DNA from 2 places in the Neomoorella glycerini genome. Region 1 is predicted to be linked to the other one. Evidence: riboswitches for the same ligand, from Rfam matches in the RefSeq annotation. Region 1 holds a riboswitch; the other holds the start of a gene.
The links. Region 1 has a riboswitch for cyclic di-AMP ahead of MGLY_RS15640 (APC family permease). Riboswitches for the same ligand answer to the same signal wherever they lie in the genome.
Positions count from the first base shown of each region.

Region 2: linked by a shared signal. The riboswitch ahead of eam (glutamate 2,3-aminomutase) and the one ahead of MGLY_RS15640 (APC family permease) in region 1 are both predicted to bind cyclic di-AMP.

Region 1 is NZ_CP046244.1:3,125,892-3,134,886, forward strand. Features, by position in the region: gene trpE (anthranilate synthase component I) at 1-848, opposite strand, end outside; gene aroH (chorismate mutase) at 1,032-1,439, opposite strand; gene MGLY_RS15635 (HutP family protein) at 1,495-1,905, opposite strand; cyclic di-AMP (ydaO/yuaA leader) riboswitch at 2,112-2,327, shown strand; gene MGLY_RS15640 (APC family permease) at 2,469-4,034, shown strand; gene MGLY_RS15645 (hypothetical protein) at 4,024-4,242, shown strand; gene MGLY_RS15650 (universal stress protein) at 4,239-4,793, shown strand; gene MGLY_RS15655 (potassium channel family protein) at 4,810-5,220, shown strand; gene MGLY_RS15660 (potassium channel family protein) at 5,220-5,936, shown strand; gene MGLY_RS15665 (sodium-translocating pyrophosphatase) at 5,960-7,948, opposite strand; gene ilvC (ketol-acid reductoisomerase) at 8,153-8,995, opposite strand, start outside.
Region 2 is NZ_CP046244.1:1,685,376-1,694,370, forward strand. Features, by position in the region: gene MGLY_RS08400 (molybdopterin-containing oxidoreductase family protein) at 1-48, shown strand, start outside; gene MGLY_RS08405 (4Fe-4S dicluster domain-containing protein) at 55-750, shown strand; gene MGLY_RS08410 (formate dehydrogenase subunit gamma) at 775-1,452, shown strand; gene MGLY_RS08415 (PIG-L family deacetylase) at 1,582-3,693, shown strand; gene MGLY_RS08420 (glutamate--cysteine ligase family protein) at 3,694-4,680, shown strand; gene MGLY_RS08425 (phosphatidylserine decarboxylase) at 4,674-5,390, shown strand; gene MGLY_RS08430 (DedA family protein) at 5,387-5,992, shown strand; cyclic di-AMP (ydaO/yuaA leader) riboswitch at 6,040-6,170, shown strand; gene eam (glutamate 2,3-aminomutase) at 6,295-7,548, shown strand; gene MGLY_RS08440 (OmpA/MotB family protein) at 7,660-8,418, opposite strand; gene MGLY_RS08445 (flagellar motor protein) at 8,390-8,995, opposite strand, start outside.

The sequences.
Region 1 (8,995 bases):
ACCAGTTTTACTTCCGGTAAGTTCAGGTAAAACATATAGGGGGAAGGATTAAGGGCGCGCAGGCGCCGGTAAACAGCCAGGGTATCGCCGGTAAAGGGCAGGCTCAAGCGCTGGGAGAGGACGACCTGGAAGATATCCCCGGCAGCGATATATTCTTTGGCTTTTTTTACTCCCTGGATAAATTCCCGCCGGGTTACATTGGCCTGCCAGGGTCCAGTAGTAAAGGGAAGGTTACTGTCCTGCCGGCACGCTCTTGCAGGCCTATCAAAAGCCTGCAAGAGACGCCGCACTGCGGCTACGGCATCTTCATAACCCGCTGCCGCCTCTTCACCCCCCCGTCCCAGGTAACCCACCCGTACCGTTCGCAGGACGTGGTCATAGATGAGAAACACCCGGTGGAGGGTTAGATAAGTATCCGGCAGTTGCAGGTCATCCACGGCGTGGCCTGGTAAGCTCTCTATTTCCCGGGCCAGGTCGTAACCCAGGTAACCAACCAATCCCCCGCAGAAACGAGGCCCAACAACCGGCGGTAGGGATAATTGCGTCATTAATCGGCGTAAAGCCGCCACCGGTTTTTCGGGGAGGAGCTCAGTTTGTCCCCGGGTAGTTAAATAAGCTTTCCCGGCCCGGATTTTAAAAGTCAGCAAGGGATCAAAGCCGATCAGGGAGTAGCGGCCCAGCCTCTCCCCGCCCTCAACACTTTCCAGCAAAAAGCTGTCAGGTTTATTCGCAAATCTTAAGTACAGGGAAATGGGAGTTTCGGTATCGGCCAGGACCTCGGCCCAGACGGGAACATAAGGGGCCTTTTGGGCCAGCTCCAGGTAGGTTTGCCGGTCAGGCTGGATCACCAGTCTCTCCTCCCCTTTTAGACAAAATAAAAACCAGCGCTCAAGTGAGCCCTGGTCCGGCATACTCTCCCATGCTCTACTCCGGGCTCCTCTCTAACTCCACTCAGCTCAACTCAGCTATATTCATTTTGTTGTTAACAGCATACCACGGATAGTAAATAGCTGTCAATAGTTTTGTTTTCGCTAACGTAAATCCGGGCGTAATTGTGCTGCCCGGCCCAGATAAACGTGGACCGGTTCCCGGTCGCTATAAGCATGGATTAAAACGCGGACAATCCCCGCCAGGCTCCCCGGTACCGGTATTTCGGTAGCACATAACAAGGCTGCTTCCTGCCAGCCCAGGCGCCGTGCCGCCTCGGCCGGGAAGGCCGCGTTGAGATCCGGCGTCACCGTAAAAATGGCGCTGATAATATCTTCTACTGCCAGCCTGTTCCGGACCATTATTTCGCGGAGCAAACCTTCCGTTGCCGTGAGAATGGCGGAGGCCGTATTCTCCGGCACTTCCACGGCCCCGCGCAGCCCCCGTACTTTTGTCCCCCCGGATTCCTGTTTGCCTCCGGCTGCGGGTAAACCCTGAATTTTTTCTTCCATAGTTCTCCCCTACCATCCTGCGATTTTTTTAACAGGCTGCCTGCCATCCTGCCCCTCAGACGGCCCGGTGACCCAGGCCAACACCTACTTCATCCAGGTGCAACAGGCCGATGCCAAAGAAAATGGCCACACTCAAGTGATCATGCCAGCGGGCAATGCCAATTTTACCGCCTACATTTAAACCCAGGGCCTTGGGCATGATCTGGGAGAGGGCTTCCCGGGTTGCCCCGGCAACGGCCCCTTCCTCGGGGTGGGTTTCTTTTATGACCCCTTCCCTTTTGGCGGCCACTACGGCCCGTTCCACGATTTTTTGCATGGAATTGATAAATTCGCCGCCGTAATCAACGGCTGCAGTGTAAATGCCAGCGGCGGCATACTCCTTCTTTAAGCGCGCCTCTTCTTCCCGGCTTTCCGACAGGGCCATCTTAATAGCTACCGCCGCCACTTTTTTGCTCCCGTATTCCATATGCTCACCACCTGTATAGCCCTTGAGCCGATTATAGTTCATACCGGCAAGTCATGCAAGGGCTTCTTTAAGAAAGCAAAATGAAGTTTAAAAAAGAGCAGCCCGTCTATTAAAGGCAGGTCGGACTTGCGCGCTGCAAAAACGGACTTTTTCTCCTTTCTTTTTACTTTGACAGTAAACACCTACAGTGCTAGTATCAGGGCTATGCAAATAAATTGCCTAATCCCGTAAATACTAGGGAACGGGGGAACCACCAGAAGGGGTGAATCCCCGCACCCAGTAACATCATTGCCTTTTTGCGAAACTCCTTTTTGAGGAGTTTAAGTAATTAAGGTAGCAGGGGGAGGAAAACTGGGTGCGGGATAGGGCTTTTCTCCGGCCCGAACCCGGCAGCTAACCTCGTCGGCAGGAAGGGAGATGAACCTGCATGTTAACTGTATTGGCCAATGACCCGGGACCTTAAAAGGTGCTGGTTTTTTTATGCTAAATAGCTTTCAGAAGCAATATTAATATTGATACTTCACGTTTGACTTCACAAAAGGTGAAAGAGGAGGGTCGTAATTTTGGCTGCGGCTGCAGAAAAGCTGGAACTCCGCCGGGATGTTACCGTCTGGGGCTCCTATATGTGGGGCTACGCCGATGTCGGCGCCGACATCTACGCCGCCCTGGGACTGGTCATGCTGTGGGCCAAGGGCGCTACTCCCCTGGCCTTCGCTCTGGCGGGTCTTGTTTACATTATGATTGGCCTGGCTTATACCGAGCTGGCGGCCACCTATCCCGTAGCCGGCGGCGGCCAGTATTTTACCCTGCGCGGCCTGGGCGACTTCTGGGGTTTTGTCGCCGGGTCCGCCTTGCTGCTGGATTATACCATCGACATTGCCCTCTTTGCCACGGCTTCTGCCGGTTATATCAACTTTTTCCTGCCCTTTATCTTCGGTATTGATATTAACTCCCTGGCCATTAGCATCGGGCCCCTGCACCATGTTAACCTGGTGTGGATGGCCGAAGCCTTGCTCCTGGTGATTTTCCTTATCGCCCTCAATATTCGCGGGATGCGGGAGTCCTCCCTGCTGAACGAGGTACTGGGGGTTATCGACATCCTTACGGAATCAAGTATCATCATCTTCGGTTTTCTCTTTGCCTGGCGGCCGGAAATGCTGGCCCACCAGTGGCTCACCCAGTTCCCCACCCTGAAAGAATTCGCCTACGGTTCCTCCCTGGCCATTATTTCCTTTGTCGGCCTGGAATCTATCTCCCAGGCGGCCCAGGAAACCAAACGGCCGGCAACCATCGTCCCCCGGACATCAGTGAGCCTGATCTTTACCGTTTTTATCTTTGCCACTGCCTTTTCCACCATGAGCCTGGGTGTCCTGCCCTGGCAGGAAATTGCCGAGTCCGTAGGTGACCCCATAGCCACCCTGGCCCACGCCATTCCCTTTATTGGTTTTATTGCCGGTCCCTTTGCCGCCGTGCTGGGAGCGACGATCCTCTTGATTTCGGCCAATTCGGGGGTTATGAGCGCCTCAAGGCTGACCTTTGCCATGAGCCAGTTTCACTTTATCAGCGAGTGGTTTAACGCCGTCCACCCACGTTTCCGGACTCCTTATCGTACCATCATCATTTTCTCCGGTATTGGTATACTCCAGATCATCCTTTCGTTCCTGACACCCAATGCTATGGATACCCTGGGTAACATGTATGCCTTCGGCGCCACCACGGGATACATCCTGGTCTTTATCGCTTTGATCAAACTGCGCTTTACCGATCCCTATTCGCCCCGGCCCTATAAAGTACCTTTGAACATCAAAATCAATTACCGCGGACGACAGGTTGATTTTCCCGGCCTGGCCGTTCTCGGCACCCTGGGGATCAGCACCATTCTTTTTGAGGTTATCCTTACCCATGCTATTGGCCGGATTGCCGGCCCGGCCTGGGTACTCCTCTGCTTCCTCTATTACGCCTATTACCGCCGGAGCAAGGGATACCCCGTTCTGGGCAGCATCCCCCGCAACTGGGAAGAAGAGCAACTAAAAGTCCTGGAAGCGGCGGAAGAATATGACCTGCTGGAACAATACAAGCTGGCCCTGGCCGAGCGCGACCGCAAGGAGGCTGTTTCTCATGCCCAGTGAAGACAGGCGGCCTTCCTGGCGCGATTACTACCAGATCCTAACTACCATCGCCATGGTCATCCTGGGTCCCTCCATCTGGCTCCGCTCCCTGGGCCATCCCAGCCCCATGGCCTGGGTAACCGGTGCCGGCTTTTTGGGCATTGGCCTTTACCGTTTGCTGGCAATCGCCCGTTATTTCTACCATCGGCGTAAGGAGGTACGGGCATGACTGAGGTGCATACCAATCCCTTGGGTGTTTTTCTGGCCCTTACTTTTATTGTTAGTATGGGGCGGCTGTTCTGGTGGATGCTCCACGTCCCGCCGGCGGTGCCCTACGAGGTAGCCCATGTCACCCGGACCGTCCAGGCCATCAAGCGCATCCTGGTCCCGGTGGTGGACACGGAGTATGCCCGGCGGGCCATTGAGCTGGCCTGCCGGCTGGGTAGCGAACAGAATGCGGAAATAATCCTGCTGGCCGTTCTGGAGGTCCCCTTAACCTCGCCTCTGGGGATAGCCTTGCCCGAGACAGAAGCCCGTCTCAACCATATCCTGGCACAGGCGGCAGAAATTGTCGAATTTCACCACCTGCCCTGCCGGACGAGGATAATTCGCGCCCGGACGGCCGGGACCGGCATCCTCCAGGCCGTTGAGGAAGAAGAAGTCCAGCTAATAGTTATCGGCGTCCGGCCCAAGCGGCAGATCGGCGGCCTGGGCAGCACCTCAGAATGGTTGTTACGCCGGGCAAGTTGCGAGATCTTAATCGATCACCAACCTGCATAGGGAGGTCGAAAGTTTTATGAAAATAATCATCATCGGCTGCAGCCGCCTGGGGGCCAGCCTGGCTAACCTCCTGGCCGCCCAAGGTCACGAGGTCAGTGTCATTGATCCTAAAGCCGAGGCCCTAGAACGGCTGGATCATGACTTTCCCGGCCAGACTTTTATCGGTGTCGGCATTGACCTGGAACTGCTGGCCAGCGCCGGGGCCGGGAAGGCCGATGTCCTGATAGCCGTTACCGATCGGGACAGCGCCAACCTGGTGGCTGCCCAGGTGGCCCGGGGAAAGTTTCACATCCCGATGGTTATTGCCCGGGCCTATGACCCCAGGGCCGCGGCCGCTTACCGGTCCATGGGGTTAAATATCTTTTGTCCCACTGAGGCCGGTATTGATTATGTGCAGGAATTACTCCAGGGTGGAGGTGAACAGTAATGTATGTAATTGTCGCCGGCGGTGGGAAAATCGGTTTTAACCTTACCAAGTCTTTGATGGACGGTGGCCAGGAAGTTTTGTTGATCGAGAAGGACCCGCGCAAATTCCGCTGGCTGGAAGACCACCTGGGCCAGGTAGTCCTGCGGGGTGATGCCACCGAGGTGGCCACCCTAGAAAAGGCCGGCTGCCGGCGGGCCGATGTGGTGGCGGCCGTTACCGGTTTTGATGAGGATAATATCATGATTTGCCGCCTGGCCCAGAAAGTCTTTGGTGTCAACCGGGTAATCGGGCGCGTTAATAATCCCCAGAATGAAGACGCCTTCCGGCTGCTGGGGATCAACAATGTTATCAACAGCACCCGTTTAATTTACCGGCTGGTTTTGCAGGAAGTTGATGTCTGCGGCCTCATTCCCCTGCTTACACTGAAGGGCGGTGCCGTGGAATTCGTGGAAACCGTCTTGCGCCGCAATCGCCGGCAGAAAAGGTGGCAGTTAAAGACCTGGTCCTGCCCGAGCAGTGCTTGCTCATGGCCATTATCCGGGATGAGGAACTCATCTTTCCCCGCGGGGATGTCGTCCTGCTCCCCGGCGATCAGGTTATTGCCGCCGCCCGGACGGACGAAGTCGAGGCCCTGCGGCGCGCCCTCCTGGGTGAGGCCAATTAAAGGGAAACCGGCCGGGCCCTGCAGATATGCAGAAAAGCCCTTTACCCCGTAGGGTAAAGGGCTTTTCAATTAACGTTAAATAAATAAACGCGCCAGGACCAGGGTGATGGTACTGATGAGTTTTACCAGGACATGCAGGGATGGCCCGGCAGTATCTTTAAAGGGATCACCCACGGTGTCGCCGACAACACCGGCTTTATGGGCTTCGGACCCTTTGCCGCCATAGTTGCCCAGCTCGATATACTTTTTGGCATTATCCCAGGCACCACCGCCGTTGTTGAGGAAAAGGGCCACGATGACGCCGGTGATGGTCCCCACCATGAGAAAGGCTGCGGCAGCCTCGGCCTTCAGTACCAGGCCGACAATGATAGGGGTAATCACGGCTATCAGGCCCGGCAGGACCATTTCCTTCAGGGCCCCCCTGGTAACAATGTCCACGCACGCACCATACTCCGGCTTGGCCGTGCCTTCCATAATGCCGGGGATTTCCTTAAACTGGCGCCGGACTTCCAGGATGACGTACTGGGCGGCGTTGCCCACGGCGCGAATGGCGGTGGAGCTGAACAGCAGCACCATCATGGCGGCGATGAAGGCGCCAACAAAGACCTCGGGTTTGCCGATGTCCACGGGGAAATTGCCTTTGATATTCAGGGCTATTTTGACTTCATCGATGTAGGCCGAGAAGAGGAGGAAGGTCGCCAGGGCGGCACTGCCGATGGCATAACCCTTGGTCAGGGCCTTGGTGGTGTTGCCGGAGGCGTCCAGGCGGTCGGTACGCCGCCGCACTTCTTCCGGTGCCCCGGACATTTCGACTATGCCGCCGGCGTTATCGGTTATGGGGCCGTAGGTGTCCATGGCCAGGATGTAGGCCGCCGTGCTAAGCATACCCATGGTGGCCACCGCGGTGCCATAGAGGCCGCCGCCGGGCAGGCCACTTTTCAGTCCCAGCCAGTAGGCTCCCAGGATGGCCAGGGAGATAAAGACGACCGGCAGCGCCGTGCTCTCAAAACCGACGGCTACGCCGGAGATGATGTTCGTGGCCGGGCCGGTGATAGAGGCGCGGGCGATTTCCTTGACCGGACGGTAGTCATAGGAGGTGTAGTACTGGGTGATGAGGACAAAGATGAAGCTCAGGACGATGCCGATGATCCCGGCGCCGTAAAAATAAATGAAGTTAACCCCCGGGCCGCTCAACATATAGCGGCTGATGGGATACAAAAAGACTATGGCCAGGATACTGGTAACAATATAGCCCCGGTTTAGGGCGGCCATGGGGTCCTGATCTTCTTCCGCTTTGACGAAAAACATGCCGATTATGGAGGCGATAATCCCTGCCGCGCGGGCTACCAGGGGAAAGATGATGCCTTTGACCCCGAAGACGGGCACCAGGGCGATGCCCAGGATCATGGCGCCGATATTTTCTGCTGCCGTGGATTCAAACAGGTCGGCACCACGGCCGGCGCAGTCGCCTACGTTGTCACCCACCAGGTCGGCGATGACGGCCGGGTTGCGCGGGTCGTCTTCGGGTATGCCGGCTTCTACTTTACCCACCAGGTCGGCCCCTACGTCGGCAGCTTTGGTGTAAATACCACCGCCCAGCTGGGCAAAAAGGGCGACAAAGCTGGCACCGAAGCCAAAGCCGACAATATCCAGGGGAGCCTGGGTGGGATTGGTGGCACCACCAAAGGCGTAGAAGAGGATGGTTACCCCCAGGAGGGATAGAGCGGTAACGGCCAGGCCGGTAACGGCACCACCGCGGAAGGCAACGGTCAGGGCTTTATTGAGGCTTTTGCGCGCCCCGGCGGCCACCCGCAGGTTGGCATTGACTGCCACGTACATGCCAATATAACCGGATAAGGCTGAAGCAAAGGCCCCGGTGATAAAGGCGATGGCAGTGTGGTACTGGCGCGTGAGGAGAGCCAGGAGCACGGCCACGATCAGGGCCAGGCCGGCAATGGTGCGATACTGGCGGTTTAAAAAGGCCATGGCCCCTTCCCGGATGGCCGCGGCAATGACCTGCATTTCCTTGGGTCCGGTGTCTTCTTTTAATACACTACTGGTCATGTAGAGGGCTACCAGCAGGGCCAGGATCCCTCCTGCCGGTATAATGGGAAATAATTCCACGCTGTTTACCTCCTCATTTCAAAAATATGAAGCTCTCCTTTATGCTTTATTTTACCCTTTCCGTTTCACCTCCTTCCTGCCTTCAAATAATTTTAAATTAAGACCCCGGGCAGCCCCGGGGCCTGTTTCGCCAGGTTTCTTCGACTATTTCTTCAACCAGGGCATCATTTCCCGCAAGGTGTCGCCGACCTGTTCGATGAGGTGCTCCCGTTCCTTTTTCCTCAATGCATTAAAGCTCGGCCTGCCGGCCTGGTTTTCCAGGATCCATTCCCGGGCAAAGACACCGTCCTGGATCTCTTTGAGAATGGACTTCATGGTGGCCCGCACATGGTCGTCGATAATCCTGGGACCCCTGGTGACATCGCCGTACTCGGCCGTGTCGCTGATGGAATAGCGCATATACTTGATGCCGCCTTCATACATGAGGTCGACAATAAGCTTCAGTTCGTTCAGGCATTCAAAGTAAGCAATTTCCGGCTGGTAGCCTGCCTCCACCAGGATCTCGAAGCCGGCCTTGACCAGGGCCGTAGCCCCCCCGCAGAGGACGGCCTGTTCACCAAACAAGTCAGTTTCGGTTTCCTCTTTGAAAGTAGTTTCAATTACTCCGGCCCGGGCAGCACCTATTCCTTTAGCATAAGCCAGGCCGATTTCTTTAGCCCTGCCGCTGGCATCCTGGTAAATGGCCAGAAGGGCCGGTACCCCCTGGCCTTCAACATACATACGACGTACCAGGTGACCAGGTCCTTTCGGAGCAACCATAATGACATCCACATCCGCCGGCGGCACAATCTGGTTAAAGTGAATATTAAACCCATGGGAGAACATAAGTACCTTGCCTGCTGTAAGGTGCGGGGCGATCTCCTCGCGATAGACCCTGGCCTGGGTTTCGTCCGGTAGCAAAATCTGGATAATATCGGCTGCGGCCGCGGCTTCAGCCACCGTCTTTACCGTCAGGCCCGCCGCCTCAGCTGCCGCCCGGGATTTGCT
Region 2 (8,995 bases), 1.4 Mb from region 1:
GCGGCGGCCCAGTGCGAAACTCTGGTGACGGTACGGAAGGCAGGGTGAGTTTAGATGGCCAGGTTTGGTATGCTTGTAGATCTAACGCGTTGTATAGGCTGCTACGGCTGTACCGTGGCCTGCCAGGCCAGGTGGGACTTATTACCCCAGGTGCAGTTTACTAAAGTCCACCGTTATGAGGTGGGTACTTTTCCCAGGGTCAAAGGCGGGGTGGTAACCACCCAGTGCATGCACTGTGACGATCCGCCCTGTGCCCGCGTCTGTCCTACCGGAGCTACCCGGAAACGTGCCGACGGTATTGTTGTAGTTGACGAGCAGGAGTGTATCGGCTGCCGTTACTGCCAGTCGGCCTGCCCCTATGACGCCCGGAGCTTTAACCCGGAGCGGAATATCGTTCAGAAATGTTATTTCTGCTATGACTTTGTAGAGCAAGGGGAAAAACCGGCCTGTGTGGACACCTGTATGGCCGGGGCCAGGATTTTTGGCGACCTGGAAGATAAAGGGAGCGAGTTATCCCGGGCCATAACAGCTAAAAAAGCCGTCCAGATCAAAGGAACTTCTATCTTTTACGTACCGCCGCGGAACCTGGATACCTCCGTCCTGCCCGCGGATTTCCAGGAACCCGGGGCGGTACGCATCTGGCAGGACATTGTCCATCCGGCCGGGAAAACCGTGATGGGCCTGGCCGCCGGCGCCGTAGTTGCCGGTTTAGTAGTTAACACTGTTAATAAAAGCAATAACCATAAATGAAAGATTTTAAGGAGGCGGGTGACAATGCCTGAAGAAAGAGTGGAGCGCTTCAACCTGGCTGAGCGCCTGGGTCACTGGAGCCATGGCATCACTTTTGTCGTCCTGTTGCTGACGGGTTCAGCCCTGGTCTTCCGCGGTTATGCCGGCCTGATAGGGCCTGAGGGATTGCGCCTCTTTCGCAGCCTTCATCACTTGATGGCCTATCCCTTTACCTTCCTGACGGTAATTATCCTGCTGCTTGGCACGCCACGTACGGTCGGGCAATGGTTCAAGGAGTGCCTTACCTGGGGGCGGGACGACTTGCGCTTTATTGCCGCCTTCCCCAGAGAATTTTTCGGGCTGAAGGTGCAGTTACCCGAGCAGGGCAAGTTTAACGCCGGCGAAAAGCTCAATTCCCTCCTGACCATTGCCGGCTCCATCTTAATGGTTGTTACCGGCTGGATCTTGCTCCTGCGGGATAGCGTTGCCCCTGCCCTGGTGGCCTGGGCCCTGCCCCTGCACTCGGCCGGGGCCCTGGTCATGGGCGGCGTCATCCTGGGCCATATTTACCTGGCCCTGGGTCACCCCAATTCCCGGGAGTCCATCAACGGCATGCTTTCAGGTAAGGTATCCGCCAGGTTTGCCCGCGAACATCATGCCCGCTGGTACCGGGAACTACAAGCCGGAGACTTTCAGGGGAAAAAACAACAAAAAATCGCTTAAAGGTCCTGGCCGATGTTGCCCTGGAGCAATTCCAGGGCAATAATATTGTCAGGGGAAGGAAAAGTCTATTCTATGGCGAAATAACTAGCAGCTGTGATCTAGCCAAGGCAGGTACAGGGGAGAAAAATAGTGACAGGTGCAGGATTCTATGCCAGGGGCGTCAGCGCCATTATCCCGGCCTACAACGAGGCAGCTACGGTAGGTAAAGTAATTGATACTTTAAAAGAAGTGGCCAGCATCGTCGAAATCATCGTAGTCAGCGACGGTTCGCAAGATGCTACGGCCAGCGTTGCCCGCCGCCATGGTGCCCGGGTAATTGAGCTGGCTACCAATGGGGGTAAAGGGGCGGCCATGACCGTTGGTGCCCGTGCGGCCCGGGAGGAGATCCTGCTTTTCCTGGATGCCGACCTGGAGGGGTTGACGGCAGCCCATGTCGAAGCCCTGGTTGCTCCTTTACTGGCCGGCAGCGCCGATATGACGGTAGGTATTTTCAGCCGGGGACGATCGCTCACGGACCTGGCCCAGGTAGTGGCTCCCCACCTTTCCGGCCAGCGCGCCATCCGTAAAGAATTGTTCCTGGCGGTGGGAGCAGAAAAAAGCCGTTTTGAGGTCGAAGTATTGCTTACCAGTGAAGCCCGCGCCCGGGGCTGGCGGGTGCAGAAAATACCCCTGGCCAATATGACCCATATCATGAAGGAAGAAAAGCGGGGGTTATACCGGGGCGTAGTCGCCCGGATGGGGATGTATAAAGACATCCTGGGCTACATCTTGCGCTTGACCAGGAAAAAGATCAAGGCGCGGCCGGTAGCCCTGTTGCTTTTACTGCTTATCCTGGCGGGAGCCTTGAATTATGATGTCCTGGCCCTGCGGTCGGCGGCAGCGGCAGCCGGGCGGATGCCTGATCTGGAACTCCCGGCCGGAGGCCACCGGATTCTGGTCATTTCGCCCCACCCTGATGACGAAACCCTGGGAGCCGGAGGCCTCATCGCTGAGGCCAGAGACCGGGGTGATGCCGTGAAGGTAGTTTTTATGACCAACGGCGATGGTTTCCGGCGGGGAGTGGAAAAGTTCAACGGTCCTTTGCCGGCAGGGGCCAGCGACTTTTTGCAATACGGACGGGTACGGCAGCAGGAAGCTATCACTGCCCTGGGGGTCCTGGGAGTTAAATCTAGTGATATCATTTTTCTGGGTTATCCCGACGGCGGCCTGGCCCCCATCTGGCTGGGTTACTGGGGGGAAGACAGGCCCTATACCTCCATTTATACCCGCCAGGCGGCAGTACCCTATAAACTGGCCTTTGCTCCGGGTGAGCCCTATACTGCTCCGGCTTTATTGAATACTCTAGTAGCAATCCTCAAAGACTACCGGCCCACCGATATTTATGTAACTGATACCAATGACAGCCACCCTGATCACTGGGCCACGGGGGCCTTCACCCTGGCGGCTGCAGGTAAAGTCAGGGAAGAAGATCCGTCCTTCAGGCCGAATCTTTATACGTTTGTTATTCACACCGGGACCTGGCAGATATTGCCTGTAATGGAGCGGAAGGCCAAACCCCTGCTGCCCCCCGGCTATTTCCTCAGCCGGGGCACGCCCTGGTATAAATTGCCCCTCTCGCCGGAAGCCATGGACCGGAAAAAGAAGGCCATTGCCGCTTATAAAACCCAGGACCTGGTCATGCCGACTTTCCTGGCCAATTTTGAACGGCCCAACGAAGTTTTCTCTCACCTTGTAGACCAGCAGCTGGTACAGGCTGATAGCAGTGCCGGAGGAGACGGCGAGCCCGCTTACTGGCCGGAGTCAGCCCGGGTAGCTTTAGATCCGGCCGGCGATCAGCTGACCAGGAAACTGGAGAAGGGTGGCGATTTAAAGGCAGCTTACCTCCTGCAGGCTGGCAATACCACCTTTGTACGCCTGGATACCTGGGGCCGGCCCGGCTTTCCAGTAATATATACGGCCAGCATCTACCTGTTACCCGGTAAACCTGCAGGCCAGGTCCAGCGCTTCATCTTGCAGGTAGCCCCCGGTGAAAGGCAAGCCAGGTGGCTGGCCCGGCCGACCGGTTATAACCCGGGGGCTGTGCGGGTAATCTACCGGGAGCACAGTGTTGAAATAGCACTACCCGGCCTGGTGCCGCCAGGAGAGCATCACCTGATGTTTGCCGCCGCCACCTCTATCAGTAAAATACCCCTGGACCGGATACCCTGGCGCCTTTTACAGGTAAACGGGGGCGATATATAAATGGCGCCCCTCCTCTTTGGCCTGGAAGAAGAAGTTTTCATTACCGAACCGGGCCGGCCTACCCTCCAGTCGTTGTATTACCTGGCCCGCCTCCTCTGGCGGGATCCGGCCGATTATTATACCCATACCGCCTGCAACTTTACCCGGGGCAAGGATTTACGTTTTGGCCTGATGAGCGGTATAGAGATTTCTACCGGGGCCTTTGCAGAAATCCCGGACCTGCTGGCCGATCTGGAACGTCGCCGCCGGGAGCTGGCGGCCGTCTGTTCCGGCCTGATCGTCCCGGTGGGACACCTCTTCGACCAGGAGGAGCCTACCAATATCTGCGGCATGCACGTTCATATCAGCGGTTTCCCGGATCGCGACCGGGCCTACCGCAACCTGGTCTACTTTTTACCCCTGCTGGCCTTGCTGGTAATCAACTCTCCCGTTGCCGGCAACCGTTGTTACGGCCAGTCCTACCGCTGGGCCGAGGCCTTTGCCATCGGGCCTTTAAAGGAGGACAGGCGTTACCGTTTCCAGGACCTTATTGAATCCAAACGCCTGGGTACCCTGGAGATCCGGGTTTTTGACCCGGTGTGGGACCTGGCACGCATCCGGATTCTCCTGGAGTGTATCCAGGCCATCCTCCTGGCTGATGCAGATTATCCCGGTGATATAAAGGTTTATAATGGCCTGCGCCTGAAGGTAGCCAGAGAGGGTTACATAGAGGAATTACGCCCGGTTTACCGGGACTTAACCCGGCTCCTGCCGCTGCCGGAAGACCTGTTCCGCCGTACCCCTGCCGACACCGTTAAGGAAATCTGGCTCCGGGAGGGGACCCTGGCCACCTATGCTGCCCTGGATAATGCCTACCGCAATGGGGTTTTAAAGCCCCGGCCCCTGCCACCGGCAAAGGTCAGCTGGCCCTTGATGCTGGCGGGCTTCTGCGGTTATTATTTACCCAGGATGCCCTATAATATCAAGAAAGTGTGGTCGGAATGGTGACCTTTTTTGAAATCCTGGCCGCCCTTGCCGTCATCGGCGGGGGCATCTTCTGGTACCTGAGGAAGGTATGGTTTTATCGCGACCCGGTGCGGGTAGCGCCGCAAGAAGAAGGGGCCATCCTGGCCCCGGCCGACGGCAGGGTGGTCTATATCAAGCCCTTTCGTCATGGCGAAGTGGCAGCGGAAAAACTGGGCCGCTCTATTCCCATTGAAGAAATAATGAAGGCCCCGGGCCTTGGCGAGAGGGGCTGGATCGTGGGTATCTACATGTCGCCCCTGGACGTCCATTTTAACTACGCTCCCATTGATGCCCGGGTGGAGCATATGGTCCATACCCGGGCCAGGGTTAATTTGCCCATGGTCGACCTGTGGGAATATATCCGCCTCACCTATCTCCGGCGGGCGGTAGATCTCTTCAGCCATCGCTATCGCCTGGTAAATGAACGGTTGACCATTTTTTTAAGGGGCCGGGACATGCAGCTGGCCATGGTCGAGATTGCCGACAAGTTTGTCAATAAGATTAACTGTTTTATTTCTCCCGGCCAGGCCGTTACCCGGGGCCAGAAGGTTTCCTTTATCGAACGGGGTTCCCAGGTAGACCTGGTTATCTTCAGGGAGGATGTCGAGTTTGCCGTCCGGGTGGGCCAGCAGGTTTACGGCGCCCGGACGGTGGTGGCCCGTTACCGGCCGGCAGGCGGGGTAGAGCAGTGACAGCCGTTCACGTCTATGTGGTCCTCTTTGGCCTGCTGGTCATCGAAGGCACAGGTGTGCCGGGTATCCCCTTTGAACCGGCCTTCCTGGCCGCCGGTTATTTAATTGAACGCGGGGAGATGAGCTTCTGGGGGGCAGTAGTGGTTGGGACCGCCGGCAATCTCCTGGGCAACTTGCTGGGCTACTGGCTGGGGGCCAGGCCGGGGCGTGGTCTAATCGAGCGTTTTTTCCACCGGGGCCTGGGTCAGGATGGCCTGGCCTCAGCCCGTTACTGGCTGGGCCGCTATGGAGCGGCAGTGATTATTTTCGCCCGCTGGTTCGGTCCCATCAGGACGCCGACCATCCTGGCGGCGGGAGTCCTGGGGATGGAGGCCGGCATTTATACCCTTTATTCAGCCCTGGGGGCCTTTACCTGGACCCTGGCCTGGCAGTATGCCAGCTGGAAGGGGGCCCATTATCTCCTCAGGTGGTGGCACTTTTATCGCCGGTACGCCACCTGGTGGATGGATATCCTGCTGATCCTGGTACTGCTGGCCATTACCGCCGGTTCTATCTATTATTGCTGGCGATGCCGGCGTATGGGAAGAAATGGAAAAAAATAGGTTGACAAATCCCTGCGCCTTATGATAGAATGATTTAGAACAACTTAATAAAGCGGGCGCTGAATCCCTTTGGAAAGGGAACGGGGGAACCAATTTTTGGGGTGAATCCTTGTACAAGGTAGGGTTAGCTTTCGACCCGAACCCGGCAGCTAACTTCGTAAGCGTGGAAAGTGAAAGAGGTAGACTACCCCTTTATTTTGGTGTGCAGAAAACCCCGGTTCAGGCCGGGGTCTTTATATTATTTTATCCATCAGGAAAGGAGGCAGCCTGTTGTGAGTGTTTATCTAAACAAAGGGAGGCTGATGGGTAGAGAAGTCAAGCGGGAAATGGCCCTGCAAAGGGCAGCTGAGTTGAAGGCCAGGATTATTGATTACCTTGATGCTAAGGATGCCATTCCCAGTGGTTTGGAAGCAGCAGCGGAGATTGAAGCCAGCCGGCAGCGGATTATGGCTTATTTTGGTGCCAGGGAGGCCGACTGGGAAGACTGGCGCTGGCAATTGCAGCACCGGATTACCTCGGTTGACGTCCTGGAGGAATTAGTTCCCTTAACTGAAACGGAAAAGAAAGCCATCAAGAAGGTTGAGCGTACCTATCGCTGGGCTGTTTCGCCCTATTACCTTTCCCTCATGGGCAAGGATGCCGCCTGCCCCATCCGGCGCCAGGCCTTCCCCAGTGCCGCCGAGCTGGAGGATAATACCGGGGTACTTGACCCCATGGATGAAGAGTTAACGTCACCGGCACCGGCCATTACCCGCCGTTATCCCGACCGCTTGATTATTAACGTCACCAACCAGTGTGCCATGTACTGCCGGCACTGCCAGCGGCGCCGCAATATTGGGGAAGTTGACCGGGGCCGCAGCCGCCGGGAGTTAGAGCAGGCCCTGGAGTATATCCGCCGCAATGAAGAAATCCGTGATGTCCTGATTACCGGCGGTGATGCCTTGATGCTGAGTGATGCCATGATCGACTGGTTGTTAACGGAACTGGATCATATCCCTCATGTGGAAATCAAACGCCTGGGTACCCGGGTGCCGGTTACTTTACCCCAGCGTGTTACGCCGGCATTGTGCCGGGTACTGGCCAAGCACCCGCCAATTTACCTCAATACCCAGTTTAACCACCCGCGGGAGGTTACGGCGGCAGCGAAAGCGGCCTGCGACCGCCTGGTGCAGGCCGGGGTGGTCCTGGGGAACCAGGCGGTTTTATTAAAGGGCGTCAATAACCATCCCTTTATTATGAGGAAGCTCAACCAGGAACTGTTGAAAATCCGGGTACGGCCCTATTATATCTTCCACGCCAAGCCGGTTAAAGGGACGACCCACTTTATCACTTCCATTGAGGAAGGCGTGGAAATAATGGAGAAGCTGCGCGGCTATACCTCCGGGCTGGCCGTACCTACCTATATAATCAACGCTCCCCACGGCCTGGGCAAGACGCCCATCTTACCCCAGTATGTGCTGGCCCACAATGACAACCAGGTCATCCTGCGCACCTGGGAGAAGCGGACCGTTTTTTACCCCAACACCGCTAACGACGAGCAACCGGCCGGGGCTTGAGTTTTCCGCGGCAGGATTTATGGCTGCCACGGGATAAAGCCTGTACTTAAGGGGTTGGCGTATGCCAATCCCTTCCTCGTTTCCGGCCTCCCACCTCCCACTTCCCATCTCTCATTTGTGCGGCTCGGTGATATTATAGGCTTCCTTGAGGACGACAATATCGACGCGCCGGTTGCGGGCCATATCGCCTTCATTGTCATTGGGGGCCACGGGGCGATATTCACCGTAGCCCGTGGCCGACAGGCGCTCGGGATTGATGCCGGCATCGTTCATTAGAACTTTGACGACATTAATGGCCCGCGCCGTCGACAGCTCCCAGTTGGAAGGGAAGAGGGGAGTATGGATGGGTAAATTATCGGTATGGCCTTCTACCCGCAGGTAATTGGGGAGTCTGGCCAGGGCCTGGCCCACCTGCCGGATGAGGGCGTGAGCCGCTGGAGTTAGCTCGGCGGACCCCTTGGGAAAAAGGATGGCATCGGCCATGCTGACCACCAGGCCCCGCTCCTCGGTTTTTAAAGTTACCTGGTCCTGGAGGCCTTCCTGCTGGATATATTGCTGCAGTTCAACCTTGACCCTGGCCAGTTCTGTTCCTTCGACGCTCTGTCCTTCCGTACCCTGCCCGCCTGGCGCAGGAGCTACACCGGGAACGAGGGAGGGCAGGCCCCCGGCCTCAAACAGGCCCGGGGCCGGTGACCCTATGAAAGCCTGGGCCAGGGAACTGGCCAGGGCAGCCATTTTTTGAGCATTGATGTTACTGATGGAGTACATAACCACGAAAAAGATCATCAGCAAGGTAATCAAGTCAGAATAGGTTAAGAGCCAGCGCTCTTTATTATCATGACTAACCTTTTCGGCCTGGCGCCTGGGCACCGGCGGCCACCCCCTTTGCTGTCGTCTCGCCCAGGATGGCCCGCTGTTTATCCGGAGACAGGAAAGCCATCAGGGTACTGCGGATCAGGGTGGGGTTCCTGCCGGCCTGGAGGGCCAGGACACCCTCTAGGATCATCTCCTGGTAGATGCGCTCCCTGTTAGCTTTATTCTTGAGCTTGGCGGCAATAGGCAGCCACAGGAGGTTGGCGGAAGAGACGCCGTAGAGGGTGGCGATAAAGGCCATGGCTATGGAAGGCCCCAGCTTTTCCGGGGAACTGAGATTGCTGAGGACGTGGACCAGGCCCATGACGGTGCCAATAATGCCCATGGTGGGGGCATAACCGCCGGCGGCTTCAAAAATGCTGATGCCGGTGGCATGGCGCGTTTCGGCGGCGTAAATATGCTGTTCCAGGACATTGCGGGTCTGTTCGGGGTCGGTGCCGTCCACCACCAGCTGCAGGGCGGATCTTAGGAAGGCGTCATGGATGGTGTCCAGTTCCTTCTCCAGCCGGACAAAACCCTCCCTCCGGGCCATAATGGCGTAATTAACGATGGTTTCAATGGTCTGGTTTAAGTC